Regions from separate parts of the Oryzobacter faecalis genome, predicted to be linked through region 1. Evidence: predicted binding sites of a transcription regulator. Region 1 holds the regulator's gene; each other region holds the start of a gene.
The links. The regulator HrcA, encoded in region 1, represses chaperone genes, less so after heat shock. The targets are predictions, from matches to a motif close to TTNGCACTCGNNNNNNNCGAGTGCNAA.

Region 1 (9,661 bases):
CCAGCCGGTCGACCGCACGTACGGCCGCCCGGCCTCGCGCGAGGAGTACCACGAGGACCTCGCCCCGATCTGGGTCACCGCCCCGACGCGTGGGCAGGTCCTCACCGCGGGCCGCTCCGTCACCGTCACGGGCGAGGCGTGCGTCTTCGAGGCGACCGTCTCCTGGCAGCTCCTGCGCGGCGGTGCGGTCGTCGACGAGGGGTTCGTCACCGCCACGGCGGGCGCCCCGGACCGCGGCACCTGGCAGGTCCCGCTGGGCACCCTGGACCCCGGGGACTACGCCGTCCGGGTGTTCGAGCTCAGCGCCGAGGACGGGACGACGGTCTCGGCGGAGACGACGATGCCGTTCACGGTCCGCTGAGGGCGGGGAGGTGCCCCGGCGCGCTCAGCGCCAGCGGGCGGCGGCGCTGAGGACCGCGAGCGCCGCGGGGCCCGCGCTCGACGAGCGCAGCACCGTGCCCCCGAGCCGGACCGCCGTGGCCCCGGCGGCGACGAGCGCGTCGAGCTCGTCGGGGGCGATGCCGCCCTCGGGCCCGACGACGACGAGCACGTCACCCTCGCCCGGCAGCTCGACGCCGGCGAGGGGGGTCGTGGCGTCCTCGTGGAGGACGAGGGTCGCGGCGGCTGCGGGGACCCGGCGCACGAGGTCGGCGGTGCTCGAGGTGGGGCCCAGCACCGGACGACGGGTCCGCCGCGACTGCTTCGTCGCGGCGACGAGGACGGCCTCCCACTTGCGCCGGGCCTTCTCGCCGCGCTCGCCGCGCCACTGGACGACGCTGCGGGAGGCCTGCCACGGGACGACCTCGTCGACGCCGAGCTCGGTCGCGGCCTCGACCGCCTGGTCGTCGCGGTCGTTCTTCGCGAGCGCCTGGACGAGGACGAGGCGCGGGCTGGGCTCCGGGTCGGTGGCGACGGAGACCACCCGCAGGTCGAGGGTGTCGCGCCCGACCGCGACGACCTCGCCCTCGACGCGCAGCCCGGCGCCGTCGGTGAGGAGGAGGTGCTCCCCCACCCGCGTGCGGCGCACGGTCACGGCGTGCCGCCCCTCCGGCCCGTCGAGGACGACGGTCGACCCCGGCCCGCGGCCCGAGAGGGCCTCGTGACGGACGAGGTGGAGGGGCAGCGTCATCGCGGGGAGTCCTCGCGGGCGGGTCAGCGGGCCTTGAAGGCGTCGCGGAGCTTGCCGAACAGACCGCCGTCGGCGGGGTTGGTGACCCGGCCCTCCGGTCGCTCCTCGCCGCGGAGCCTGGCGAGCCGGCGCAGCAGCTCCTCCTGCTCGTCGTCGAGCCGCGTGGGGGTCTGGACCATCGTGTGGACGATGACGTCGCCGCGCCCGGTCCCGCGCAGGTGCGTGACGCCGAGCCCGCGCAGTGTGATGGTGTCGCCCGACTGCGCCCCACGCCGGACGTCGAGGTCCTGGGGCCCGTCGAAGGTGTCCATGACGAGGGTCGCGCCGAGGGCGGCGGCCGTCATCGGGACCTCGATCGTCGCGTGGAGGTCGTCGCCGCGGCGCTGGAACACCGGGTGCCGGTTGACGGCGACCTCGACGTAGAGGTCGCCCGCAGGACCGGCGCCGGGGCCGACCTCGCCCTCGCCGGCGAGCTGGATGCGGGTGCCGGTGTCGACGCCCGCCGGCACCTTGAGGGTGAGCGTGCGGCGCGTGCGGACCCGCCCGTCGCCCGAGCAGTCGTAGCAGGGGTCGGTGATGATCTGGCCGAAGCCCTGGCAGGTCATGCACGGGCGGGTCGTCATCACCTGGCCGAGGAAGCTGCGCTGGACCTGCTGGACCTCGCCGCGACCGGCGCAGACGTCGCACGTGCGCATCGAGGTGCCGGGGCGCATCCCGTCGCCGTGGCAGGTCGCGCACCCGACGGCCGTCTCGATGGTCAGCTCCTTCTCGGCGCCGAACACGGCGTCGCCGAGGTCGATGTCGAGGCGGACGAGGGCGTCCTGGCCGCGTGCGGTGCGCGAGCGCGGGCCGCGCCCGCCCGTGCCCTGGCCGAAGAAGGCGTCCATGATGTCGCTGAACGAGAATCCCTGGCCGAAGCCGGCGGCCCCGGCGGCGTAGGGGTCGGAGCCCATGTCGTAGGCGCGGCGCTTCTCGGCGTCGGAGAGCACGTCGTAGGCCTGGGAGACCTTCTTGAACTGCTCCTCGGCCTCCGGGCCCGGGTTGACGTCGGGGTGCAGGCGGCGCGCGGCCTTGCGGTAGGCGCGCTTGACGTCCTCCGGGCTCGCGTCACGGGCGACGCCGAGGTCGGCGTAGTAGTCGTTCACGGGTGGGCAGTCCTCCGGACGTGGTCTGGGGCGGGGCGGGCGGCGGGTGGGCGGGTCACTCGGCGAGGATCCGCGAGACGTACGTGGCGACGGCCCGCACCGCGGCCATCGTCGTGGGGTAGTCCATGCGGGTCGGCCCGACGACGCCCAGACCCGCGACGAGGTCACTGCCGGCGCCGTAGCCCGACGTCACCATCGACGTCGCGTGCAGCCCCGCGTAGGGGTTCTCGTGACCGATGCGGACGGCGACGCCCTCGCCGTGCTCGGCGACCGTGCCGAGCAGCTTGAGGAGGACGACGTGCTCCTCGAGGGCCTCGAGCACCGGCCCGAGGTTGGTCGTGAAGTCGGGGCCCACCCGGGCGAGGTTCGCGGTGCCGGCGAGGACGACGCGCTCCTCGCGCTCCTCGACGAGGGAGTCCTGCAGGGCCGTGACGATGGCGCGGACGAGGCCGCCGAGCGCCGGGTCGAGCCGGTCGGGGACGGCGGCCAGCTCGGCAGACGCCTCGGCGAGGGTGCGCCCCCCGGTGGCGCGGTTGACCTCGGAGCGCAGCGTCGTCAGGGACCGCTCGCCCTCGGGCGTCAGGAGGTCGGTAGCGACCTCGATGACCCGCTGCTCGACGCGACCGGTCGTCGTGATGAGGACGACGAGGAGGCGGCGCTCGCCGATCGGGACGAGCTCGACGTGGCGCACCGAGCTGCGTGAGAGCGAGGGGTACTGGACGACGGCGACCTGGCGGGTCAGCGACGCGAGGAGGCGCACCGTGCGGTCGACGACGTCGTCGAGGTCGACGGCACCCTCGAGGAACTGGCTGATCGCCCGCTGCTCGGCGGCCGTCATCGGCTTGATGGCCGAGAGCCGGTCGACGAAGAGGCGGTAGCCCGCGTCCGTGGGGACCCGGCCGGCACTCGTGTGCGGCGCCGCGATGAGGCCCTCCTCCTCGAGGACGGCCATGTCGTTGCGCACGGTGGCGGCCGAGACCCCGAGGTGGTGGCGCTCGAGGAGGGCCTTGGAGCCGACGGGCTCGGAGGTCTGGACGTAGTCCTGGACGATGGCGCGCAGCACGCGCAGGCGGCGGTCCTCGGTCATGGGGTCCTCACCTCCGGCGTCCTCGGGTACGGGTCTGGCACTCTCGCACAACGAGTGCCAATTCTACGGGGTGCCCGGGGTGCGGGGCGAACCGCGGCGGCGTGCCGGTCCGCAGCGGCAGGCCCGGCGGGCTAGCCTCGCCGCCGTGGCGGACAGGTATGGGTCGGACGTGCTCGGTGGCGACTGGCGGGCGCCCAGACGGGGCCGGTCGGTGGAGCTGGCCGCGGAGCGGGGCACCGTCGTCGAGGACGTCGAGACCGGCTGGGTGGGCGCGGTCGTCCGCGTCGAGAAGGCCGGCGGCGTCCACGTCGTCCACCTCGAGGACCGCCGCGGCCGGACGAAGGGGTTCCGCCTCGGGCCGGGCTTCCTCGTCGACGGCTCCCCCGTCACCCTCACCCCGCCGAAGGCCGCGGCGCAGGCCCGCCTCGACGCGGCTCGGGCGGCGTCGGCCCGCACGGCGAGCGGGTCGGTGGCCGTGACCGGGCAGCGGGCCCGCGTCGCCGGCGGGTCGCGGATCTTCGTCGAGGGCAGGCACGACGCCGAGCTCGTCGAGAGGGTGTGGGGCGACGACCTGCGCGTGGAGGGGGTCGTCGTCGAGATGCTCGACGGCGTCGACGACCTGGCGGGGGCCATCCGCGACTTCGCCCCGGGGCCGGGGCGTCGGATGGGCGTGCTCGTCGACCACCTCGTCCCCGGCTCGAAGGAGACGCGCGTCGTCGAGGAGGCCCGGCGGCTGCAGCCGTGGGCGCCGCACGTCCTCGTCGTCGGTCACCCGTACGTCGACGTGTGGCAGTCGGTGCGGCCCGCCCGCCTCGGGATGGACGCATGGCCCGTCATCCCGCGCGGGACGTCGTGGAAGCACGGGATCTGCGCGCACCTCGGCTGGCCGCACGCGACGCAGGCCGACATCGCGGGCGCCTGGCGCCGCATCCTGGGGTCGGTGCGCTCGTGGACCGACCTCGAGCCCGAGCTCCTCGGCCGGGTCGAGGAGCTCATCGACTTCGTCACCGCTCCTGCCCCCGGGTGACGGCTCGTCGGGGTCGCCCCTGACGCGACCCCGAGACCGACCCCGGCGCGCCCCCGGAACGGGACCCCCTGGGGCACCCCACGGTGTTGGATGGGACACAGACCGCCCCACGGAGGAGCACCCGATGAGTGACACCACCCCTCGCCCCGACGAGACCACCGACCCGACACCGGACCGGGCGCCGGACCCGACACCGGCCGACCCCACCCCCCCGCCGGCCCCCGAGGCCCCGCCGACCCCCGAGGCCCCGCCGGCCCCCGAGGCGGCCGCCGCGGCACCGGAGTACCCCCAGCCCTACCCGCCGCAGGTGCCCCCGCCCGGCTACGCCCAGCAGCCCCCGCCCGGCTACCAGGCGCAGCCGGCCTACACGCCGCAGCCGCAGGCTCCGCTGAGCCCGGCCGACGAGCGCACGTGGGGCATGCTCAGCCACGTCGTCGGCGGGGCCGCGATGATCCTGTCCGGCGGCTTCCTCGGCTTCGTCGGCTCGCTCGTCATCTACCTCATGTACAAGGACCGCGGCCCGTTCGTCCGGGCGCACGCGGCGAACTCCCTGAACGTCCAGATCACCGCGGCCATCGGCTTCCTCATCGGCTGGGTGCTCGTCTTCGTCCTCATCGGGTTCGCCATCCTGCCGCTCGTGTTCATCTGGGCCGTCGTCATGCACATCATCGGCGCGGTCAAGGCGAACAACGGCGAGTGGTGGACCCCGCCGCTGACCCCGCGGTTCATCAAGTGACCCGCTAGACCCCGAGGAGGCGTCGCACCACGGCGTCGGCGAGCAGCCGGCCCCGGCGCGTGAGGACGACCCTCCGGTCGCGAACGGCCGCACGGCCGTCGACCAGCCCGTCACCGACGAGGCCGGCGACGGCCGTGCGGCCGTCGCCGTCGAGGACGTCGAGCGGCAGGCCCTCGCGCAGGCGTACCCCGAGCAGGACGTCCTCGTCGTGGCGCTGCTCGCCGGTGAGCGTCTCGCGGCCGGCGGCCGGGGACCGGCCCTCGGCGAGCGCCGCCGCGTAGGTGCGGGGGTGCTTGACGTTCCACCAGCGCACACCGCCGACGTGGCTGTGCGCGCCCGGGCCGACGCCCCACCACGGGTCGCCGCGCCAGTAGCCCTCGTTGTGCCGGCAGCGGGCGGAGTCGTCGCGGGCCCAGTTGCTCACCTCGTACCAGTCGTACCCGGCGGCGCCGAGCACCTCGTCGGCGAGCTCGTACTTGTCGGCCTCGTCGTCGCCGTCCGGCACCGGCAGCTCACCCCGGCGCACTTGGGCGGCCATCCGGGTGCCCTCCTCGACGACGAGGGCGTAGGCCGAGACGTGGTCGGGCTGCAGCGCCACGGCCGCCTCGAGGCTGGCGCGCCAGTCGTCCAGCGACTCCCCCGGCGTCCCGTAGATGAGGTCGACGCTCGTCGCGAGGCCGGCCGCCCGGGCCCCCTCGACGGCCACCGCGACCCGCGCCGGGTCGTGGGTGCGGTCGAGGGTGCGCAGGACGTGCGGGACGACCGACTGCATCCCGATGCTGACCCGCGTGAACCCGCCGGCCGCCAGGGTCCCGAGGTCGGCCGCGGTGACCGAGTCGGGGTTGGCCTCCGTGGTGACCTCGGCGTCGTCGACGAGGCCGAACCGGTCGCGGACCCCTTCGACGAGGCGGACGAGGTCCCCGGCCGGCAGGAGGGTGGGGGTGCCGCCGCCGACGAAGACGGTGTGGACCGGGCCCGCGCCCGGGCCGAGGACACGGGCGGCGAGGTCGAGCTCGGTGAGGGCGGTCGAGGCGAAGTCGTCGGTCGAGGCACCGGGTCCCAGCTCACCGAGGGTGTAGGTGTTGAAGTCGCAGTACCCGCACCGGACCGAGCAGAACGGCACGTGGAGGTAGACGCCCAGCCGCGCACCCCCGAGACCGGCGAGCGCCTCGGCGGGCAGCTCACCGGACGCGGGCGCGGGGTCGCCGTCGGGCAGTCGGGGCACGACGCCCATTCTCCCCCGGGCGGTCACCAGCCCGTCATCGACCCGTCCCGCCGCCGACCTACGATGACGGGGTGACCGACCGCTGGATCGAGCTCGACGGCCTCGTCAACATGCGCGACCTCGGCGGCCTGCCGACGGCCGACGGCGGCGTCGTGGCGACCGGGCGGCTCATCCGGTCCGACAACCTCCAGGACCTCACCGAGGCCGACGTCACCCGCCTCGTCGACGAGCTCGGCGTCACCGACGTCGTCGACCTGCGCACCGAGACCGAGCTGCACCTCGAGGGCCCGGGGCCGCTGCGGCGCGTGGAGGCCCTGACCCACCACCACCACTCCCTCATCGAGGAGCGGCGGCCGAGCGAGTCGACCGATGAGGTCGGCGCCCGCGCCCTGCCGTGGCGTGACGACGACCCGGTGCGCGACGCCGCGTTCTGGGCCGACCACTACCTGCGCTACCTCGCCCGCCGCCCCGAGGCGGTCTCCGCGGCGCTCGAGGTCGTGGCCGCGGCCGACGGCGCCGTCGTCGTGCACTGCGCAGCGGGCAAGGACCGCACCGGCACCGTCGTGGCGCTGGCGCTGGACGTCGCGGGGGTGCCGCGCGAGGAGATCGTCGCCGACTACGTCCTCACCGCCGAACGGCTCGAGCGGATCATCGACCGGCTCAGCGTGCGCGAGTCCTACGGCGAGGCGCTGGCCAGGCAGAAGCCGGAGGACCAGCTCCCCCGGGCGGAGGCGATCGAGGCGATCCTGCGCGCCGTCGACGAGCGCTGGGGCGGCGCGGCGGGCTTCCTGCGCGAGCAGGGCTGGTCCGACGCCGACGTCGAGCGCCTGCGCGAGCGGCTCACGCGCTGACGTCCTCCCGCACCGCGTGCTCGTCCATCGAGGACTCGGGCAGCGGGCGCCGGAAGCCGCGGCTCACCCAGAGCAGCCACAGGGCACCGACGGCGAGCCAGGCCAGGCCGACGAGGAGCGTGGCCCCCGAGAGCGAGGTCCACAGCCACACCGTCAGTGCCACGCCCACCAGCGGCAGGACCAGCGAGAGCAGCACCGCCCGGGGTCCGCGCTCCTTCTCGTCGACCCAGTAGTGCTTGACCACCGCGACGTTGACGGCGGTGAAGGCGATGAGCGCGCCGAAGCTGATGAGGGAGGCGAGGGTCGCCAGGTCGAGGACGAGGACGAGCAGGCTCGCGACCGTGACGACGAGCACCGACACCGCGGGGGTGCGCCGCCGCTCCCAGACGCGACCGAGCACGCGCGGCAGCACGCCGTCGCGGCCCATGGAGAACAGGATCCGGCACACCGAGGCCTGGGAGGTCAGCGCCGAGCCGAACGCACCGGCGACGTAGGCGGCGGTGAAGAACGCCGACAGGCCGGTCCCGCCCACCTCGGTCATGACGTCCACCGCCGCCGCGTCCGCGTCCGGGAACGTCGTCGCGGGCACGGCCACCTGCGCGAGCCACGACAGGAGGACGAAGAGCACACCGCCGAGCACGGTGACGAGCAGGATCGCGCGCGGGATGTCGACGCGCGGCCGGCGCGCCTCCTCCGCCATCGTCGACACGGCGTCGAAGCCGAGGAAGGACAGGCACAGCACCGCCGCGCCCGCGAGCACCGGGGCGAGCCCGGCGACCGAGCCGTCACCGGCGAACGGCGCGGCGAGGGAGACGTCCGCTCCGGCGAGCCCGCGGACCGCCAGCAGGACGAAGACGACGACGAAGACCACCTGCGCCGCGACGATGACGGTGCTCGCCCGGGCGATCGAGGTGATGCCGAGGAGGTTGAGCACGGTGACGAGGGCCAGGGACACGAGCACCCACGCCCACAGCGGCACGCCCGGCACGGCGGCATTGAGGTAGATGCCGATGACGAGGTGGTTGATCATCGGCAGGAACAGGTAGTCGAGCAGCAGGGCCCAGCCGGTGAGAAAGCCCGCCGGGGCGCCGAACGTGCGGCGGGTGTACGTGTAGGCCGACCCGGCGACCGGGTGGGCGCGGACCATCCGCGCGTAGGACACGGCCGTCACCGCCATCGCGGCGAGCGTGAACAGGTAGGCGAGCGCCACCCGGCCACCCGTCGTCTCGGTGACGATGCCGTACGTCGTGAACACCGTGAGCGGGACGAGGTAGGCCAGGCCGAACAGCGTCAGCCCGCCGAGGCCGAGGGCGCGGCGCAGGGCGGTGTGGTCGGTGGCGGTGGGGTCGCCGGCGGTGGGGTCGGTGGCTGGGGTGGTCGTGGCCACGGCGCGTCCTCTCGGTCGTCGGAAGGGGTCTCAGGGCGTGGGGCCGTGCGCGAGGCGGCCCCTGAGCCAGGTGTGCGTCACGCGCACGGTGTCGAGGTCGCGCGGCGCGGCCAGGGTGAACGGGTCGCGGTCGAGCCGCACGAGGTCGGCGTCGTCGCCGGGGCGCAGGGTCCCGGCTGCGCGGCCGGCCTGGTGGGCCGTGCCGGCGGTGTACGCCCTCAGGGCGGCCTCGAGGGAGAGCCGCTCGTGCGGGGTCCAGCCGCCCGCGGGCAGGCGGTGCTCGGTCTGGCGCGAGCAGGCGACGGCGATGCCCTCCAGCGGGTCGGCCGAGCTGACCGGCCAGTCCGAGCCGAAGCTGAGCCGGGCGCCCAGTGCGCTGAGCGTCGCCCACGGGTACTGCTGCGAGGAACGGGGCTCCCCCAGGCGCGGGGCGGTGAGCACCTCCATCAGCGCGTCGAGCTGGGCCCACAGCGGCTCGGCGTTGGCGACGACGCCGAGGTCGACCAGGCGGGGCCGGTCCTCCTCGGCGATGAGCTGCACGTGGGCGAGCACCGGGCGGCGGTCGTCCCGGGCGCCGTTCGCGCGCACCGCCGCCTCGACGGCGTCGAGCGCGGCCCGCACGGCACGGTCGCCGATCGTGTGCAGGTGGGGCTGGAAGCCGACGGCGTCGACGGCGGTGACGACCTCCGCGAGGGCGTCCGGCTCCCACACGAGCATGCCGGTGTGCGCGCACTCGGGGCCCGTGTACGGCTCCAGCAGGGCGGCCGTGGCGTTCTCGACGACGCCGTCGGCGAAGAGCTTGACGGTCTCGGCGGTGAGCAGCGGGTCGCCGTGGGCCCGCACCCGCCTGCGCAGGGCGACGAGCTGCTCGACCTGGCCCAGCCCCCGGCGCGGGTCGGCGTACAGGGCGAGGTTCACGGCGCAGTGCAGCCGCCGCTGCTCGGACGCCGCGAGCCATGCCTCGACGTCGGCGGCCTCGGCCCACGCGTCCTGCACCCAGGTGATGCCGAGCCCGGCGAGGTGCCGCGTGGCCCGCTCGACGGCGCGCACGCGGACCTCGAGCGGTCGCGGCGC
Region 2 (9,661 bases), on a different contig from region 1:
CCCCGAAGGAGCGCCGGTAGGCCCAGCCGAGCCCGGCGAGCACCGGGCGACCCAGCACCGGGCTGAGCATTGCCGTCCCCACCAGCACCCCGAACGCGCCGGCGCCGAGGACGTACGTCGGCTCCTCGCCGACCCCGGCCAGCCCGGCGGCCATCCCCGCGATCCCGGCGAGGAGGAGCACGGCACCGACGGCGAGCCTCCAGCGCAGGCCGCTCTCGGCGAGGGCGACGTCGTCCCGCATCGCGGCCACGGGGGGAACGCTGCCGGCGCGACGAGCCGGCAGGTACGCGGCCGCCACGGTGACCAGGACGCCGACGACGAGGCTGACGACCACGGTGCGCGGCTCGAGGACGAGCGGGTTCTCGCTGAGGTCGAGCCCGATCCGGCCGAACACCGCCTTGATCGCGTGCGCGAGGAGGATGCCGAGGCCGATGCCGACGCTCGAGCCGACGAGCCCGACGACCCCGGCCTCGAGGAGCACCGAGCGCGCGACCTGCCGGCGGCTCGCCCCGATGGCGCGGAGCAGGGCCAGCTCGCGGCTGCGCTGGGCGACGAGGATCGAGAAGGTGTTGACGATGAGGAAGGCACCCACCGTCAGGGCGATCCCGGCGAAGACGAGGAGGAAGGTCGTGACGAAGGAGAGCGCCTCGTCGATCCGGCTCGCGGCCCGTGCGGCCGTCGCGTCCCCGGTCGCGGCCTGGGTGTCCTCGGGCAGGGCGGCCTCGACCGCCGTCCTCAGCTGCTCCTGGGAGGTCCCCGGCGCCGCGGTCACCCACACCTGCGAGAACGCGTCCTCGCCCTGGAGGAACAGCTCCTGCGCCTGCTCGGTGGTGAACATGACGACGCTCGCGCCGACGAGCGTCGAGCCGCCGAAGGCCGCCGTACCGACGAGCCGCGCCTCGAGGCGCGGGGTCTCGGTCGCGGTGACGAGGGGGACGGTGTCGCCGACGAGGTAGCCGGTCTTCGAGGCCGTCGCCTCGTCGAGGACGATCTCGCCCGACGCCGCGGGCCAGCGCCCCCGTTCGAGGGTCGCCGACGGCACGCCGTTCGCGGCCGGGCCCTCCGACTGGTTCACGGCGATGCCGGGCGGACCGGACCCGCCGACGAGCTTGCCGTCCTTGCCGACGACGAAGGTGCCGAAGCTCGTGATCCGCCCGTCGGCGCGGGCCGCCCCCGGAACGGTGGCGAGGTCCTCGACGAGGGAGGCCGGGACGGTACGGACCCCCGTCGCCCCCGGGCCGAAGCCGCCCCCGCTGTCGCCGGACGTGCCCGGCCGCACGATGACGTCGCCGACCGCGCCGCTCGTCAGCCCGGTGAAGGCGCGGTCGAGGGTGTCGGTGAAGACGTAGGAGCCGGAGACGAAGGCGACGCCGAGGATGACGGCGAAGGCGCTGAGGAAGAGGCGCAGTTTGCGGGCGAGGAGGCTCCGCCAGGTGGCGCGCAGCACGGTCAGGCCCCGACGTGGGAGTCGAGCGCCGCCATGCGCTCGAGGACCCGCTCCGGCGTGGGGTCGCGCAGCTCGTCGACGACGTGCCCGTCGGCGAGGAAGACGACCCGGTCGGTCCAGCTCGCGGCGCCGGGGTCGTGGGTCACCATGACGACCGTCTGCCCGTGGGTGTCGACGACCCGGCGGAGGAAGCCGAGCACCTCGGCGCCGGAGGTGGAGTCGAGGTTGCCGGTGGGCTCGTCGGCGAAGACGATGTCGGGTCGGCCCACGAGCGCTCGGGCACAGGCGACGCGCTGCTGCTGGCCCCCCGACAGCTCGCTCGGGCGGTGGCCGAGCCGGTCGCGCAGGCCCACGGTGTCGACGACCTCGTCGAACCACGCCTGGTCCGGTGCCCGCCCGGCGATGGCCGCGGGGAGGGCGATGTTCTCCTCGGCGGTGAGCGTCGGCACGAGGTTGAAGGCCTGGAAGACGAAGCCGATGCGGTCGCGGCGCAGCTCGGTGAGGTGCTTCTCCTTGAGGGTCGTGAGGTCGACGTCGCCGAGCCACACGTGCCCCGCGGTCGCGTCATCGAGCCCGGCAGCGCAGTGCATCAGCGTCGACTTGCCCGAGCCCGACTTGCCCATGATCGCCGTGAACTCGCCGGCGTACAGGTCGAGGCTGACGTCGTCGAGGGCGACGACCCGCGTCTCCCCCGAGCCGTACACCTTCGTCAGGCCCTCGACGCGGGCGGCGGACACCTTCGCGCCGGTCGTCGTGGCGGTGGCGTTCGCGAGGGTCATCGGCGGGTCCTTCGGGGAGGGGCGTGAGCCCACGGGAGCGGAGGACCGTCGTGGTCCGACCGGGGCGGTCCGGCGTGCACCGCACCTGCCCCGCCAACGCTAGGCGACGCCCTCGGTGTTCCGCCCTCGTGGGTGACCCTGAACAGACCCCGAGCCGACCCCGGCGCGCGGACGCCCCTCGGGGGCCGGCGGGTCGATCCGTGCGGCGTACACCGTGCGCAGCCGCGGGCGGTCGACGTCGTCCTCGACGACCCCGGTGACCCACTCGAGCTCCAGGCCCCGGTCGGCGACGTGGACGAGCGAGATGTTGTTGTCGAACCACGGCCCGTGGGTGACCGCCCACCGGTACGCCGGGTCGGGCACTCGACGCGAGCGCGAGGCGATGGCCCGCATGGGGCGCACGAGGGAGCGGGCGAACAGCGACATGACGACGCGGACGCCGCGCGGCATCGGGTTGCGGATCGGGGAGCACACGGCCTGCACGATCCGCGAGCGCGCTCCGGCCCCGGCCGGGTCGGTGACCTCGGCCAGGTAGGAGTTGTGGACGTCGCCGGACAGGAACGTCACGGTGTCCGGCGCGGGGCCGCGCTCGCCGCGCGCCACGGAGACGACCATCTCGAAGACCTCGTCGAAGCCGTCGTTGAACGCGGCCCAGTGCTCGAGGTCGATGGTCCGGCGCAGCCGCTCGGCGGCGTGGGCCACCCGGCGGCCGTACGCGCCCTGCGCCATCGCCTCGTTCAGCGCCTCGAAGTCGTGCAGGCCCGGCGGCAGGAGGAAGGGCAGCGAGGTCCCGACGAGCAGGTGCCGGACCCCTCCGCGCAGGACGCCGTCGAGCCACGCCATCTCGACCTCGTCGAGCATCGAGCGCGAGTCGGGTCGCAGGTCGCGCGCGGCCCGGCTGTCGATGACGACGAGCGCCGAGTCACCGAGCGCGCGCGTGTAGCTCCACCGGTAGGTCGACGGCTCGGCGTCGGCGCGGTGCGCCAGGGCTTCGAGGGCGGCGGTGAGGTCGAGCTCGCCCGGCTCCTCGCCCGTCCGACGTCCTTCGTGGGCGGCCGCGTGTGCGGCGACGGCCCGCCACACCTCCTCCTCGGCGAGCTCGGCCGGAGAGAGGTTGCCGATGTGCTGGTGGACCCAGTAGGCGGCCAGGCCCGAGACGATCCGCTCCTGCCACCAGGTCGTCGCCCGGATGTCGCGGCGCCACGACCACGAGGTGTTCCAGTCGTCGCGGATGTCGTGGTCGTCGAACATCATCGCGCTCGGCACCGTCGACAGGACCCACCGGATGACGTCGTCGCTCCACGCGAGCCGGTACAGCTCGGCGTACTCGACGTAGTCCTTGATCTCCTCGCCCGGCGGCTCGTCGAGGCTGCGGCGGGCGCGCATGAACTCCTCGAGCTCGGGGTGCGGCGTCGTGTCGGCGTAGACCTGGTCGCCGAGGAGGAGCAGCAGGTCGGGCCACGCACGCGCCGGGTCGTCGCGCAGCGCGACCCCGAGGCTGCGCAGGGCGTCGACCCCGTGGGCCCGGTTGCCCTCCTCGTCGTGCGACCCCGTCGTGCGGCAGGTCCCGAACGCGAGGCGGACCGCTCGCGCGGGGTCGAGGGTGCGGATCCGGCTCGGCGGCATCCCCTCACGGGGCCAGACCGGCTCGCCGTCGAGGTCGACCGTGTAGGGGTCCTCGGACCCGGGGAGCAGCCCGTCGCAGACGACGAGCGCGTAGTGGGACCCGTGCACGCAGAACGTCGGGGCCGACCACGTCCGCCCGGCCCGCCCGACGGTGACCGTGGCCGCCTCCGCCGTCCGGACCCACACGGTGGCCGACGTCTCGTCGACGTACCGGAGGAGGGGCCCGAGGACGAGGGCGTCGTCGTGCGGGCGGGGTCCGGGGCTGCTCATCACCCCATCGTGCACCGCGCGGCTGCGTGGCGGCTGTGGGTGGTCACCCGGGTTGGACCCCGACCCGGCTACGGTGACCGCCATGCCCGACCCCCGGTCCGACGCCGACGAGCCCGACTCGCCCGACGAGACCACCGACCTCGACGGGCCCGCCGAGCCGGCCGAGGCGGAGGCGCCCCGCCTCGAGATCGCGGCCGTGGCCGTCCTCGTCGCGTCCGTCCTCCTCGCCGTCATCCCCGCGACGGAGCCCGTCGCGCCGGCCGGGTGGGTCGCGGGGATGGTCATGGTGCTGCTGTCGCGCCGCTGGGGCCCGGGCGACAAGGGGCTCTCGCTCCTCGCCTACGGGATCCTCGGCGTGCCGTTCGTCGTCCTCGGCCGCGACGAGCTGCGAGCCCCGGCGAGCATCGTCACCGGCATCGTCCTCGTGGCCCTGTGGGGCACCACGGCGGCCTGGCTGCTGCGCAGGGCGCGGTCGGGCCGGGTCGAGGGCCGCGGACTGCGCATGCGCTGACCCGCGCCCGCACACGGCACGAGGGCGGCCCCCCGGCTGGGGGGACCGCCCTCGTGTGCGTGCGTCGGGTGACGGGGCTCAGAAGCCCATGCCGCCCATGTCGTCGCCGCCGGGCATGGCCGGGGCGGCCTTCTCCGGCTTGTCGGCGATGACGGCCTCGGTCGTGAGGAACAGCGCCGCGATGGACGCCGCGTTCTGCAGCGCCGAGCGGGTGACCTTCGCCGGGTCGATGACACCGGCCGCGACGAGGTCGACGTACTCGCCGGTCGCGGCGTTGAGGCCCCAGCCCGACTCGAGGTTGCTGACCTTCTCCGCGACGACCCCGCCCTCGAGACCGGCGTTGACCGCGATCTGCTTGAGCGGCGCCTCGATGGCGACCTTGACGATGTTGGCGCCGGTCGCCTCGTCACCCTCGAGGGTGAGGTTGGCGAACGCCTTGGCGCCGGCCTGGATGAGGGCGACGCCACCACCGGCGACGATGCCCTCCTCGACGGCGGCCTTCGCGTTGCGGACGGCGTCCTCGATGCGGTGCTTGCGCTCCTTGAGCTCGACCTCGGTGGCCGCGCCCGCCTTGATGACGGCCACGCCGCCGGCGAGCTTGGCGAGGCGCTCCTGGAGCTTCTCGCGGTCGTAGTCGGAGTCCGACTTCTCGATCTCGGCGCGGATCTGGTTGACCCGACCCTGGATCTGGTCGTTGTCCCCGGCGCCCTCGACGACGGTCGTCTCGTCCTTGGTGACGACGACCTTGCGGGCACGGCCGAGCAGGTCGAGGTCGGCGGTGTCGAGCTTGAGCCCGACCTCCTCGGAGATGACCTGGCCACCGGTGAGGATGGCGATGTCGCCGAGCATGGCCTTGCGGCGGTCACCGAAGCCGGGCGCCTTGACGGCGACCGACTTGAAGGTGCCGCGGATCTTGTTGACCACGAGCGTCGACAGGGCCTCGCCCTCGACGTCCTCGGCGATGATGAGCAGCGGCTTGCCGGACTGCATGACCTTCTCGAGGAGGGGCAGCAGGTCCTTGATCGAGCCGATCTTGGAGTTCGCGATGAGGACGTAGGGGTCCTCGAGCACGGCCTCCATGCGCTCGGCGTCGGTGACGAAGTAGTGGCTGATGTAGCCCTTGTCGAAGCGCATGCCCTCGGTGAGCTCGAGCTCGAGGCCGAAGGTGTTGCTCTCCTCGACGGTGATGACGCCCTCCTTGCCGACCTTGTCCATGGCCTCGGCGATCATCTCGCCGATCTGGGGGTCAGCAGCGGAGATCGAGGCCGTGGCAGCGATCTGCTCCTTGGTCTCGACGTCCTTGGCGTTGGCGAGCAGCTCGTCGGAGACGGCCGCGACGGCCTTCTCGATGCCGCGCTTGAGCGCCATCGGGTTGGCGCCGGCCGCGACGTTGCGCAGGCCCTCCTTGACGAGCGCCTGGGCGAGGACGGTGGCGGTCGTCGTGCCGTCACCGGCGACGTCGTCGGTCTTCTTCGCGACCTCCTTGACGAGCTCGGCGCCGATCTTCTCGTACGGGTCGTCGAGCTCGATCTCCTTGGCGATCGAGACGCCGTCGTTCGTGATGGTGGGGGCGCCCCACTTCTTCTCGAGGACGACGTTGCGGCCCTTGGGGCCGAGGGTGACCTTGACGGCGTCGGCGAGGGTGTTCATGCCCCGCTCGAGACCGCGGCGAGCCTCCTCATCGAAAGCGATGATCTTGGCCATTCGGGTGGTTCCTCCCACGCGAGTCGAAGGTGGGACCGGTGGTGCCCGCGACGGACGGACCGGGAGCCGCGGCTCACGTCGCCGTGGCGTCCCGACCCTCACCGGACCGGTCAGGATTGTCACTCTCAAGGGGAGAGTGCTAACGCCATTATTGGCACTCTCGGGGGGAGAGTGCAAACGACCCGTCGCCGGTGGAACGGGCGCCGGCGCCCTTCAGCGCCCGCGGCGCCGGAGGACGACGCGCACCGCGTGGTCCGCGGCGAACCCGAGGGCGAGCGCGACGGTGATGCCGGCGGCGGCGCCCAGCAGGGGGTTGTCGTCGAGCCAGTGGCCGGCGAGCGCCCCCACGGAGACCGTCCACGCGGCCCACGACACCGCCGCGAGGGCGGCCAGGCCGACGAACCGGCGCGGGCCGAACCCACCGGCCCCGGCGGTGAGGTCGACGGCCACCCGCCCCACCGGCACGTACCTGGCCGCGAGGATGACGAGGCCGCCGCGCCGCTCCAGGATGTCCGCCGCGCGGTCGAGGGCGCGGCGCAGGCCCCGGCGCCGCACGCGGGCGAGGCGGGCGGTGCCGAAGCGCCGGCCGAGGAGGAAGACCGTCGTGTCACCGACGAACGCGCCCGTGGCCGCGGCGGCGGCGAGGAGGACGAGGTTCGGGCCCGAGGCCGCGACCGAGATCGCGGCGAGGGCCACGACGACCGTCTCGCTCGGGAGGGGCGGCAGGAGGGCGTCACCCGCGGCGAGGAGCGCCACGACGAGGAGGACCCACGGCGCGGCCGCGTGGGCCCGGACGAAGGCCTCCAGCGTCTCGACCACCGGACCTCCTGCGGGCGTGTCGGGTGTGGCCCCGGGTCAGAGGACGGGCTCGTGGCCCTCGAAGGTCGCCCGCATCGAGCCGTCGGCCTCGGAGGCCACGGGGTCCTCGAGGTCGGCGACGAACACCGCGACGGCCTCGCGGGCGGGGTTGCCCTCGAGCTCGGCGAGCACCTGGCGCCAGGCCGCGAGGTTCGGGTGGTCGACGGTCGTGCACGCCTCGGCCGGCTCGAGCGACTCGACGGCGGCGGCGAGCTCGGGGCGCGAGAGGGGCACCGTGGCGGTCGACCCGTCGTGCCGCAGCACCGTCGCGAGGACGACCGCGGGGAGCCCGTGCGTCCCGCCCGGGGCGTTGACGTGGGGGAACACCCACTCCGGTGACGACGAGGCCGGGCTGAGCGCGACCGCGTACGCCACCGGTGCCCGCCAGCCCTCGATCCGGGCCGCGAGGTGGTCCTTGATGGCCGCGAGGCCGGCGGGGGTGCTCCAGTCGAGGTCGGTCACCTCGGCATCCTCGCAGACCACTTCCGCCCCACCCACGCACGGAACAGGTGAACGGAGGGTGAACGACGGCCCTCGCCTTGGTGAAGTGCCGATGGCCGCGCAAGACTGCTGCCTCGTGGACGCAGCAACCATCACCCTCGTGCTCGTCATCGTGACGGCACTGGCCTTCGACTTCACGAACGGCTTTCACGACACCGGCAACGCGATGGCCACCTCCATCGCCACCGGTGCGCTGAAGCCCAAGGTGGCCGTCGCGCTGTCGGCGATCCTCAACCTCGTGGGCGCCTTCCTCTCCGTCGAGGTCGCCCTCACCGTGACCAACGCCGTCGTCAACCTCCAGGACAAGAGCGGGGCGCCCAAGGGCGAGCTGCTCGCGTCCGGCGGGCAGAACCTCCTCCTCATCGTCCTCGCCGGACTCGTCGGCGGCATCGTGTGGAACCTCTTCACGTGGCTGTACGGCCTGCCCTCGAGCTCCTCGCACGCCCTGCTCGGCGGGCTCGTCGGCTCGACGCTGGCCGGGCTCGGCATCAGCGGCGTGAAGTGGGTCGGGGACGGGACCAAGCTCGACGGCGTCGTCGGCAAGATCCTCCTGCCGGCCCTCATCTCGCCGGCCATCGCGATCGCGGTGGCGGCCGTGGGCACCTGGCTGGTCTTCAAGATCACCGAGGGGGTCACCGACCGCTGGCGTCAGAAGGGCTTCCGCTGGGGCCAGATCGGGTCGGCCTCCCTGGTCTCGCTCGCGCACGGCACGAACGACGCGCAGAAGACGATGGGTGTCATGACGCTCGCGCTCATCGCGGCGGGCCACTGGACCGACACGGGCAGCGTCCCCCTGTGGGTCAAGGTCACCGCCGCCGCGGCGATCGCCCTCGGCACCTGGCTCGGCGGGTGGCGGATCATCCGCACCCTCGGCAAGGGCCTCATCGAGATCTCGCCCGCGCAGGGCATGGCCGCCGAGTCCAGCTCGGCCGCGGTCATCCTCTCCTCGAGCCACCTCGGTTTCGCGCTCTCCACGACCCACGTCGCCACCGGCTCGATCCTCGGGTCCGGCGTCGGCCGGCCGGGCGCCCACGTCCGCTGGGGCGTCGCGGGCCGCATGGTCGCCGCGTGGGCCATCACCCTGCCGAGCGCCGGTCTCGTCGGCGCCCTCATGTACCTCGTCGGGAAGGGGCTCGGCGGCACGCTCGGCGCGATCGTCGTCTTCCTCGTCCTCGCCGCCCTGTCGACCTGGATGTGGATGCGCTCGCGCCACACCGCCGTCGGCGCCCACAACGTCAACGACGAGTGGGAGGGCCAGGGCAGCAGCACCTCGCCCGCGCCCACCCGCCCCCACGACCACGCCCACTGAGGAGACTCCCCGTGCACAACGTCACGTTCGCCCTGGAGGGCGCCCTCAAGGTGCTCCTCGCCGGCCTGGTCCTCGGCGCCGGGCTCCCTGCCGTGTTCGCGCTGGGCATCCGCAGCCTCGCCTACGGTGTCGGTGGTGACGCCGAGGTCGACCACGCACCGCCGCACCCGATCGGCCGGCTCCTCGCCGTGCTCTGCTTCGCGGTCGTCCTCGGCGGCGTCGCCCTCGGGATCACGATCGTCGTGGCCTCGGGCTTCGGCAAGGAGGTCGTCTTCGACCCGATCCTCCCCGTCATCGTCGACAAGGACTGACCGACCATGAAGCAGCTCAACGCCGCCGTCATCGAGTGGATCCGGACCGGGTACCCCACGGGGGTCCCGGACCGCGAGGCTCCCGCGCTCGGTGCCGTGCTCCAGCAGCGCCTCGGCGCCGAGGCGGCCCAGGACGTCCTGCGCCGCCTGCTCGCCGAGGGCATCATCTCCGCGAAGGCCGGCCGCGCCCTCATCCCCGACGACGAGCAGATCCGTCGGGTGTCGGCCAAGCTCGTCCTCGGCGGGTGGCCGCTCGGCGGGTCCGACGAGGAGGAGGACGAGGCGCCCCCGCGCGAGGGCAGCCCTCTGGCCCGGATCGTCAGCTGGCTGCGCGAGGGCTACCCG
Region 3 (9,661 bases), on a different contig from region 1:
CGACCCTCGGTGCGCGCGGCATCGCGGCCGGGTCCTCGATGCCCGTCGAGCCGCTCTACCTGCGGCGCCCGGACGCGCTGACCACCGCCGAGCGGGCCCGGTCGTGAGTGCGGTGGCCGCTCCGGACGCCCGCTCCCTTCCCGCGGGACTCGTTCTGCGAGAGGCGCACTGGGCCGACCTCGCGGTGCTGACCGAGCTCGAGACCCAGCTGTTCCCCACCGACGCCTGGACGGAGGTGTCCTGGTGGTCGGAGCTGGCAGGGCGTCCGCGGCGCGAGTACGTCGTCCTCACCGACGACGACGGTGTGCTCGGCTACGCCGGCCTCGACCACGGCGGTGAGGTGGCCGACGTGATGACGGTGGCCGTCGCGCCGCGCGGCCGGGGGCGCGGGCTGGGCGCCCTGCTCCTCGCCGAGCTCGAGCGGCGGGCGGCCCGGCGCGGGGCCGCCCACGTCATGCTCGAGGTCCGTGCGGACAACGCGCCGGCGCGGGCCCTGTACGAACGGGCCGGCTACGTCCTCCTCGCGACCCGTCGCAGGTACTACCAACCGGGCGACGTCGACGCCCTCGTGCTGCGGAGAACCCTCTCCGGGAAGGAGATCCACGATGCGTGACGAGCCGCTCGTCCTCGGGATCGAGACCTCGTGCGACGAGACCGGTGTCGGGATCGTCCGCGGCGAGACGCTCCTCGTCGACGCCATCGCGAGCAGCGTGGACGAGCACGCCCGGTTCGGCGGGGTCGTCCCGGAGGTGGCCAGCCGCGCGCACCTCGAGGCCATGGTCCCGACGATCGAACGAGCCTGCGCCACGGCGGGCGTCACGCTGCGCGACCTCGATGCCGTCGCCGTGACGTCCGGGCCCGGACTGGCCGGGGCGCTGATGGTGGGGGTGGCGTCGGCCAAGGCCCTCGCCCTCGCCCTCGGGATCCCGCTCCACGGCGTCAACCACCTCGCCTCGCACGTGGCCGTCGACATCGTCGAGCACGGGCCCCTCCCCGAGCCGACCCTGGCGTTGCTCGTGTCGGGCGGCCACTCCTCCCTCCTCCTCGTGCCCGACGTGACGCACGACGTGCGGTCGCTGGGCTCGACGATCGACGACGCGGCGGGGGAGGCCTTCGACAAGGTGGCGCGTGTCCTCGGGCTGCCCTTCCCCGGGGGACCGCACATCGACAGGGCGGCGCGCGAGGGGGAGGTCGTCATCGACTTCCCCCGCGGCCTGACGACCGGACGCGACATGGAGCGCCACCGGTTCGACTTCTCGTTCTCCGGTCTGAAGACCGCCGTGGCGCGCTGGGTCCAGGCGAAGGAGGCTGCGGGCGAGACGGTTCCGGTCGCCGACGTCGCGGCCTCGTTCCAGGAGGCCGTCACCGACGTGCTGACCCGCAAGGCGATCCTCGCCTGCCGCGAGAACGGCGTCGGCCACCTCCAGATCGGCGGCGGCGTGGCCGCGAACTCCAGGCTGCGGGCCATGGCGCAGGAGCGGTGCGACGCGGCCGGCATCGAGCTGCGGGTGCCACGACCGGGCCTGTGCACCGACAACGGGGCGATGGTCGCCGCGCTCGGGGCGCAGATGGTCCTCAAGGGCCGTCCGCCGTCGGGCCTCGCCATCCCGGCCGACTCCTCGATGCCGGTGACCGAGGTCTCCGCCTGACGCGGGTCGAGGTGTTCGGCCCGCGTCCTGCACCGCCCGATCACCTCGAACCGACCCCCGGACAGCACGGCGCCCCGGGAGCGTGGGCTCCCGGGGCGGCTCGATGTGCTCAGAAGATGAAGATGAGCAGCGCGATGATCAGCAGCACGCCGACGATCGTCCAGATGAGACCGGATCCACGCATAGTTCTCCGCCTCCCATAGGGGTGTCCCGGACGGGTGTCCGGTCTCCGACACTAGGGCCATCAGGGGGCCTGAGGAGGCCCTGCGTGCAGACGAGTTCGTGCTGGCCGGCGGGACCGTGGGCCGATCTCCCGAGGCGTCCTCGCTGGTCAGGGCATCCCGCGCCGGCCGTGCGTGCGCGGCGGGGCGTCACCGCCCTCGGGAGGCACCATCTCGGCACGCACCCCGAGCAGCCGAACCGGGCGCTCGTCATCGAGGGCGCGGAAGAGGTCGAGGGCGGTCCCGGCGACGACGTCGGGGCTCCAGGTCGGTTCGCGCAGCTTCCGCGACCGGTTGACGGTGAAGAAGGGGACGAAGCGCACCTTGAGGTGGACCCGGGCACACGGTCGGCCCTCGGCCCGGATGTCGTCGACCACCCGCTCCGCGAGCGACCGGAGCGCCTCCTCGACCTCCGGCAGCGAGACGAGGTCGCGCTGGTAGGTGGTCTCCCGGCCGTGCGCCCGGGGGACCCACGGGGTGTCGTCGACGTCCGACGAGCCCTCGCCGCGCCCGAGGTCGCGCAGCCACGGCCCCGACTGCGGACCGAACTCGGCGGCGAGGACGGCGTCGTCGGCCTGCGCGAGCTGGCTCACGGTCTCGATCCCCAGGGCGGCGAGCCGCTGCGAGATGCGGCTCCCCACCCCCCACAGCGCGTGGGTGGGTTCGGCGCCCATGACGTCGAACCATGTCGCCCGGGTGAGCCGGAACGTGCCCCGTGGCTTGCCGAACTCCGTCGCGATCTTGGCCCGCACCTTGGTGTCGCCGATGCCGACCGAGCAGTGCAGGGCGGTGGCGGCGAGCACGTCGGCCTGGATGCGGTGCGCCACGGCCTCGGGGTCGTCGGTCTCGATGCCGACGAACGCCTCGTCCCAGCCGAGCACCTCGACGACGGCACCCGGGACGGCACGCAGGGTGCCCATGACCCCGGCCGACGCCGCCTCGTACACGGGATGGTCGACGGGCAGGAACACGGCGTCCGGGCACCGCTTCAGCGCGGTGCGCAGCGGCATCCCCGAGCGGACCCCGAACACTCGCGCCTCGTAGGACGCGGTGGAGACGACGGCGCGCTCGGTGGGGTCACCGCGCCCTCCGACGACGACGGGCAGGCCAGCGAGCTCGGGCCGCCGGAGCACCTCGACGGCCGCGATGAACTGGTCCATGTCGACGTGCAGGACCCAGCGGGACATGACCCCATCGTGGCGGACGCCGCCGACATCCGGCGCCGGCCGAGCCTCAGCCGGTGGCGGGCTCGGAGCAGGGGAGCAGCCCCATCCGGTCCTTGAGGGCAAGCACCCGCTCGACCGACGCATCGACCTTGGCCGCGAACCCGGGCTCGGCAGAAGCCTTCTCGGTGATCGCGTCGATCATGTCGTCGGCGTCGGAGGCCTTGCCGGTGAGGACGACGTCGCCCCCCGCGTCGAGGAGCCGGGTCGCCCGGGCGCCCGGGGGGACGGACCGCAGCGCCTCGGCGTTGACGTCGTCGGTGATGACGACACCGTCGTACCCGAGGTCCTCGCGCAGCAGGCCGGTGATGATCCTCTCCGAGAACATCGCCGGGTTCTCCCCGTCGAGCTTGGGGTACCTCGCGGACGACATCATGACGAGCCCGACGCCGGCCTCGATGTTCGCGCGGAACGGCTCGAGGAAGGGGTCGTCGGCGGTCGCCACCGAGTCGGTGATCCCCGAGGACGAGAAGTCGGTGTTGTTGCGGACGCGTCCGAGACCGGGGAAGTGCTTGACCGCGCCCTCGACGCCCTCGTCCAGCATCCCGCGCAGGAACGCGACGGAGTAGGTCGCCACGGTCTTCGGGTCGGAGCCGTACTGGCGGCCCCACTTGCCGATCGGCTCGTTCGCGCGGCCGATGTCCTCGGGAACGGTGTCGGCGACGGGGGCGAGGTTGACGTTGACGCCGACCTCCTTCATCTCCTTCGCCCACCCGGCGGCGTCCTCCGTCAGCTCGTCGGGTGCGAGCTCGGCCTGGTCGAGGGCCTTCGGCGGCCGGGTGAACCCGTCGCCGCGCAGCTGGTGGACGATGCCGCCCTCCTGGTCGGCGGCGATCATCAGGCCGACCCCGCCCGTGGCCTCCTGCGAGACCAGGCCCTCGAGGTGCGTCGACGCCCGCGAGACCTTCGCCGCGCCCTCCCAGCCCCCGAGGTAGATGACGTTGCCGACGTGCTCGGTGGTGACGAGGCCGTCGAGCGAGGTGCGCGGGGCGTTGGTGTCGAGCCCGACCATGAGCAGCTGGCCCACCCGCTGCTGCGCGGACAGGGCCTCGAACGTGGCCTCGGCGCAGGTCTGCGTCGTCTCGGTCGGCGAGGGGGCCGCGGACGTCGACGGGGCGGGCGCGCTCGGCGACGGCGAGGACGCGGACGGCGCGCCGCCGGAGCACCCGACGAGCGCGACGAGCACGCCGCCGGTCACCACGGCGGTCGTGGCGGTCCGGGCGCGGAGGGCTTGCAGGGCCGGGAAGGAGCGGTGGAGCACCCGACGACGCTACGTGACGCGGCCGCCATCCCGGGAATCGCCGAGGTGAGGCCTCGGCCGGCACGACCCTCGTGCGGTCCCGTGCGCCGGCCACGGGCATGGACGATGATCGTGGCCGTGCCCCGACTCCCGATCGTCCTCGACGTCGACACCGGCGTCGACGACGCCTGTGCCCTGCTCCTCGCCGCCCTCCACCCCGACCTCGACCTGCGCGCCGTGTCGTGCGTGGGCGGCAACGCCCCCCTCGACGACGTCGTCCGCAACACGCTGCGCGTCCTCGAGACCGCCGGCCGCGGCGACGTCCCGGTGGGGGTCGGCGCCCGCCGCCCGCTCCTCGAGGACCCCGTCGACGCCCGGCACGTCCACGGCTCCGACGGCATGGCCGACCTCGGGATGCCGGTGCCGACGCTCACGCCCGACCCGCGGTCCGCACTCGACCTCCTCCGTGACGTCGTCGAGGACGCCGCCGCGGCGGGCGAGCCGGTCACGGTCGTCCCGCTCGCACCGATGACGAACCTCGCGCTGTTCGCCCGCGTCCACCCGGACGCCTTCGCGCGGATCGGGCGCCTCGTCTTCATGGGCGGTGGCGCGCAGATCAGCAACGCGACGGCCGCCGCGGAGTTCAACGTCTTCCACGACCCCGAGGCCGCGGCGATCGTCCTCGACGCGTGTGCCACCCACGGGGTCGAGGTCGCGATGTACGGCCTCGACGTGTTCTACGACCCGCTCGTCACCGACGCCGACGTCGAGGGCCTGCGGGCGCTCGGGACCCCGGTCGCCGACCTCGCCGCCGGGCTGATCTCTTACCACCACAGGCGTTTTGCCAATGCGGGCGCGACGATCGGTGACGCGGGCGCGGTCGCGATGCTCCTGCTCCCCGACGCCGTCACGACCGAGCGGCTGCCCGTTCGGGTCGAGCTCACCGGGTCGTGGACCCGGGGCCGCACGGTCGTCGACACCCGTGACTGGAGCGGGCACCTGGACCACGACCCGCACGGCCTGGCCCCCGCCCAGGTCCACGTGGCGCTCGCCATCGACGGGCCCCGCGTCGCCGAGCTGTGGCTGCGCACCGTGAGAGGCGAGGTCGGATGACGGCGGCGACGGGGCGCGTCGTCGTCATCGGGTCGCTCAACGTCGACCTCGTGACCCGGGTCGAGCGCCACCCGAGGCCCGGCGAGACCGTCCTCGGCGACGGCCTGCGCCGGCTCGCCGGGGGCAAGGGTGCCAACCAGGCGGTCGCCGCGGCGGCCGCCGGGGCGCCGGTCGCGATGGTCGGCTGCGTCGGTGACGACGCCGGCGGCACGGCCTACCGGGAGCGCCTCGCCGCGCGCGGCATCGACGTCGCCGGGGTTCGGGTCGTCGGGGGCCACCCGACCGGCCACGCCCTCATCGCGGTGTCCGACGACGGCGAGAACTCGATCGTCGTCGTTCCGGGCGCCAACGACCTGCTCGACGAGCGGGAGGTCGCCGCGGTGGACGCCCTTGGCGAGGGCGACGTCCTCCTCGTCCAGCTCGAGGTCCCGCGGACCGTCGTCTGCACCGCGGTCCGGCGGGCGGCCGGCCGGGGTGCGCGGGTCGTCCTCAACGTGGCGCCGTGGTCGGCCCTGCCCCCCGACGTCGTCGCGCTGGGCGACCCGGTCGTCGCCAACGAGCACGAGATGCAGGCCCTCGCCGAGGACGGCGCCGAGCCGCGCTCCCTCCTCGTGACGTTCGGGTCGAACGGTGCGTCGTGGGACGGGGCCACGAGTCCCGCGGTGGTCGTCGCGCCGGAGGACGTGCAGGACACCACCGGCGCCGGCGACGCGTTCTGCGGAACGCTCGCGGCCGCCCTCGCACGAGGCGCCGGTCGCGAGGAGGCGCTCGCCGCGGCCCTCGAGGCCGGGGCCGCGGCGGTCCGCCACGAGGGAGCCCAGCCCGACCCCGACCTCTGACCAACCCCCGTCCCAACTTTCCCGCCTGATGCGACAACCTTCGGTGGGGCACCCCGAAGTTCGGGGTGCCCCACCGAACCTTCTGGCATCAGGCGGGAAAGTTGGGACCCGTCGTCAGCAGGGGTCGACGACGAGGACGACCTGCTGGCCCGCGACCCGCGTGAGGATGACGGTGGCCTGCGCCCCGTCTCCGGCCTTCCGGCCGATCCGCAGCTGGCGGCGCAGCTCGTCGTCGTCGAGCCGCACGCCGCGCTTCTTGATCGTCAGGCCGGTGACGCCGTGCTGGACCAGCCACGCCCGCAGCGACTTCACCCCGAACGGCATCGCCTCGCGGATGGCGTAGCGGCGCGCGAACTCGACGTCGACCTCGGCGTCCGAGACGACGTACCCGAGCCCGTGGTCGACCTCGCTGCCGAGCGTCGCCGCCGTCACCGCACCCAGCAGACCCGCCTGGGTGACGGCGCGGTCCGGCTCGTAGAGCCACGGCCCGACCGACGACAGGCTCGTCGCGGCCGGCGGGTCGGCCTCGGCCATCGTCTCGTCGACCTCCACCGGCGACCGGCCGGGCCCGAGGATCCGGGCGCTGCGGCCGGGTCGGTGGGCGAGCGGCCCCCACCACACGGTGCACTCGAGGACCTCGCCGGCGTACGAGGTCCACTGGGCCTCGGTGCCGAGGGGGATGGCGTCCTTGGGCATCGAGGGCGAGAGCTTGGCCCCCGTGGCCGGCACCGCCGTGGCGACCTGGACGACGAAGTCCCACGTCGGGCGGATCTCGTCGAGGCGGAAGACCCGCTTGATCCGGCCGTGCCGTCCGGTGACCCCGGGCACCCGCCGGGCGGGGTCGAGCCAGACCCCCACCCGTGAGCGCAGCGGGTCGCGCGGCGGCTCGAACTCCTCGGCCAGCCCCACCCGGGCCCGCGAGTCCGGCCAGGGCCGGAGGTTGATGTCGGCGATGGCGGCCGTCACGGGGTCGATGTCGACGCCCTGGACCGTGACGCCGAGGGCCGACATCGCGACCGCGTCGGAGCCGATGCCGCAGCCGAGGTCGTGGACGGTCGCCAGGCTCGCGTTGTAGAAGCGCCCGGCGTGGGTCGCGGACAGCTCGAGCCGGGACGCCTGCTCGAGGCCGTCGGCGGTGTAGAGCAGGTCGTCGGCGAACTCGCCGAACTTCGCGACGGCCCGGGCGCGCAGCCGCTGCTGGGTCAGGAGGGCGGCGACCAGCTCGGGGGCATGGCCCTCGCGCCGCAGGCGGTCCTGGAGGGCGATGACCTGGGTCTCGTCGTACGCGGGGAGGGAGCGGAGCAGCTCCTTGCCGTCGGGGCTCCCGAGGGCTCGCACGATGCCGAGGTCCACGGCGCGACATCCTGCCATTCCCCCGTCGCCGGCCCGCCCCGGTCCCCGCCGCCGGCGGCGGTCGGCCACGTGCTGGCACTCGAGTTGACCGAGTGCTAACGGGCCACCTAGATTTGCCTCATTGGCACTCGCCACCCGCGAGTGCCAGCGCAGCCCGGGTCGACCGCGACCCCCGCGACGGCGTGAGCGGCCCGGTGAAGCGCGAGTCCCGTCCACTTCGACTCACCCCACAGGGGAGGAGCACACCGTGTCGGTTTCCATCAAGCCGCTCGAGGACCGCATCGTCATCAAGAGCCTCGAGGCCGAGCAGACGACTGCGTCCGGTCTGGTCATCCCGGACACCGCGAAGGAGAAGCCCCAGGAGGGCGAGGTCCTCGCTGTCGGCCCGGGTCGCATCGACGACAAGGGCAACCGCGTCCCGCTCGACGTCCAGGTCGGCGACCGCGTCATCTTCAGCAAGTACGGCGGCACCGAGATCAAGCACGGCGGCGAGGAGTACCTCATCCTCTCCGCCCGTGACGTGCTCGCCGTCGTCGGCTGACGCACCACTGATGCCGTGACCGCGCCCCGGTGCGCACCCACCCGGGTGCCGCCGGGGCGCGTCCGGCTCTCCTGAACCACGCACACCCGCCGGCGGGCGCACGCCGCCCCGGCACCCTCCACCGAGAAGGACAGCAATGGCCAAGGAACTGGAGTTCAACGACTCCGCCCGCAAGGCGCTCGAGCGCGGCGTCGACGCCCTCGCGAACGCCGTCAAGGTGACGCTCGGCCCCAAGGGCCGCAACGTCGTCATCGACAAGAAGTGGGGCGCCCCCACCATCACCAACGACGGGGTGACGATCGCCCGCGAGGTCGAGCTCGACGACCCGTACGAGAACCTCGGCGCGCAGCTCGCCAAGGAGGTCGCCACCAAGACCAACGACGTCGCCGGTGACGGCACGACGACCGCGACCGTCCTCGCCCAGGCCATGGTCAAGGAGGGCCTGCGCAACGTCGCTGCCGGTGCCGCCCCGTCGGGCCTCAAGCGCGGCATGGACGCCGCCGTCGAGGCCGTGTCCGCCCGCCTGCTCGAGACCGCCCGCGAGATCGAGTCCAAGGAGGAGATCGCCCAGGTCGCCGCCCTCTCCGCGCAGGACGGCGAGATCGGCGCGATCATCGCCGACGCGTTCGACAAGGTCGGCAAGGACGGCGTCATCACCGTCGAGGAGTCCTCGACCGCGTCGACCGAGCTCGAGTTCACCGAGGGCATGCAGTTCGACAAGGGCTACATCAGCCCCTACTTCGTCTCCGACCCGGAGCGCATGGAGGCCGTCGTCGAGGACGCCTACGTCCTCATCCACCAGGGCAAGATCTCCTCGATCGCCGACGTGCTCCCCATCCTCGAGAAGGTCGTCAAGGCCGGCAAGCCGCTCCTCGTCATCGCCGAGGACGTCGACGGCGAGGCCCTCTCGACGCTGGTCGTGAACAAGATGCGCGGCACCTTCAACGTCGTCGCGGTCAAGGCCCCCGGCTTCGGCGACCGCCGCAAGGCGATGCTCCAGGACATGGCCGTGCTCACCGGCGGCCAGGTCGTCGCCGAGGAGGTCGGTCTCAAGCTCGACCAGGTCGGCCTCGAGACCCTGGGCCAGGCCCGCCGCATCGTCGTCACCAAGGACTCGACCGTCATCATCGACGGCGCCGGCGACCACGCCGACGTCGACGGCCGCGTCGCGCAGATCAAGCAGGAGATCGAGCGCACCGACTCCGACTGGGACCGCGAGAAGCTCCAGGAGCGCCTCGCCAAGCTCGCCGGTGGCGTCTGCGTCATCAAGGTCGGCGCGCACACCGAGGTCGAGCTCAAGGAGAAGAAGCACCGCATCGAGGACGCCATCTCGGCGACCCGCGCGGCGATCGAGGAGGGCATCGTCTCCGGCGGTGGCTCCGCGCTCATCCAGGCCGTCGCCGTGCTCGACACCCTCGACCTCGAGGGTGACGAGAAGGTCGGCGCGAACATCGTCCGCAAGGCGGCCGCCGAGCCGCTGCG

Region 2: a site for HrcA is predicted at 6,454-6,480, ahead of groL (chaperonin GroEL). Genes of this name have one in related genera too.
Region 3: a site for HrcA is predicted at 7,711-7,737, ahead of groES (co-chaperone GroES). Genes of this name have one in related genera too.

The regions. Positions count from the first base shown of each region.
Region 1 is NZ_JBKOFW010000007.1:102,121-111,781, reverse strand. Features, by position in the region: gene ACK8HX_RS14150 (Gmad2 immunoglobulin-like domain-containing protein) at 1-361, shown strand, start outside; gene ACK8HX_RS14145 (16S rRNA (uracil(1498)-N(3))-methyltransferase) at 386-1,129, opposite strand; gene dnaJ (molecular chaperone DnaJ) at 1,153-2,274, opposite strand; gene hrcA (heat-inducible transcriptional repressor HrcA) at 2,330-3,361, opposite strand; gene ACK8HX_RS14130 (DUF3097 domain-containing protein) at 3,507-4,388, shown strand; gene ACK8HX_RS14125 (DUF4870 domain-containing protein) at 4,513-5,124, shown strand; gene hemW (radical SAM family heme chaperone HemW) at 5,129-6,358, opposite strand; gene ACK8HX_RS14115 (tyrosine-protein phosphatase) at 6,421-7,200, shown strand; gene ACK8HX_RS14110 (APC family permease) at 7,190-8,587, opposite strand; gene ACK8HX_RS14105 (amidohydrolase) at 8,618-9,661, opposite strand, start outside.
Region 2 is NZ_JBKOFW010000003.1:395,972-405,632, reverse strand. Features, by position in the region: gene ACK8HX_RS08620 (ABC transporter permease) at 1-1,447, opposite strand, end outside; gene ACK8HX_RS08615 (ABC transporter ATP-binding protein) at 1,450-2,226, opposite strand; gene ACK8HX_RS08610 (alkaline phosphatase D family protein) at 2,326-4,122, opposite strand; gene ACK8HX_RS08605 (hypothetical protein) at 4,205-4,633, shown strand; gene groL (chaperonin GroEL) at 4,712-6,337, opposite strand; gene ACK8HX_RS08595 (DedA family protein) at 6,551-7,156, opposite strand; gene ACK8HX_RS08590 (hypothetical protein) at 7,193-7,657, opposite strand; gene ACK8HX_RS08585 (inorganic phosphate transporter) at 7,773-9,005, shown strand; gene ACK8HX_RS08580 (hypothetical protein) at 9,017-9,316, shown strand; gene ACK8HX_RS08575 (DUF3349 domain-containing protein) at 9,323-9,661, shown strand, end outside.
Region 3 is NZ_JBKOFW010000004.1:85,794-95,454, forward strand. Features, by position in the region: gene tsaB (tRNA (adenosine(37)-N6)-threonylcarbamoyltransferase complex dimerization subunit type 1 TsaB) at 1-107, shown strand, start outside; gene rimI (ribosomal protein S18-alanine N-acetyltransferase) at 104-613, shown strand; gene tsaD (tRNA (adenosine(37)-N6)-threonylcarbamoyltransferase complex transferase subunit TsaD) at 606-1,649, shown strand; gene ACK8HX_RS09355 (DNA polymerase IV) at 1,981-3,057, opposite strand; gene ACK8HX_RS09360 (glycoside hydrolase family 3 N-terminal domain-containing protein) at 3,104-4,354, opposite strand; gene ACK8HX_RS09365 (nucleoside hydrolase) at 4,472-5,446, shown strand; gene ACK8HX_RS09370 (PfkB family carbohydrate kinase) at 5,443-6,285, shown strand; gene ACK8HX_RS09375 (class I SAM-dependent methyltransferase) at 6,400-7,638, opposite strand; gene groES (co-chaperone GroES) at 7,886-8,179, shown strand; gene groL (chaperonin GroEL) at 8,316-9,661, shown strand, end outside.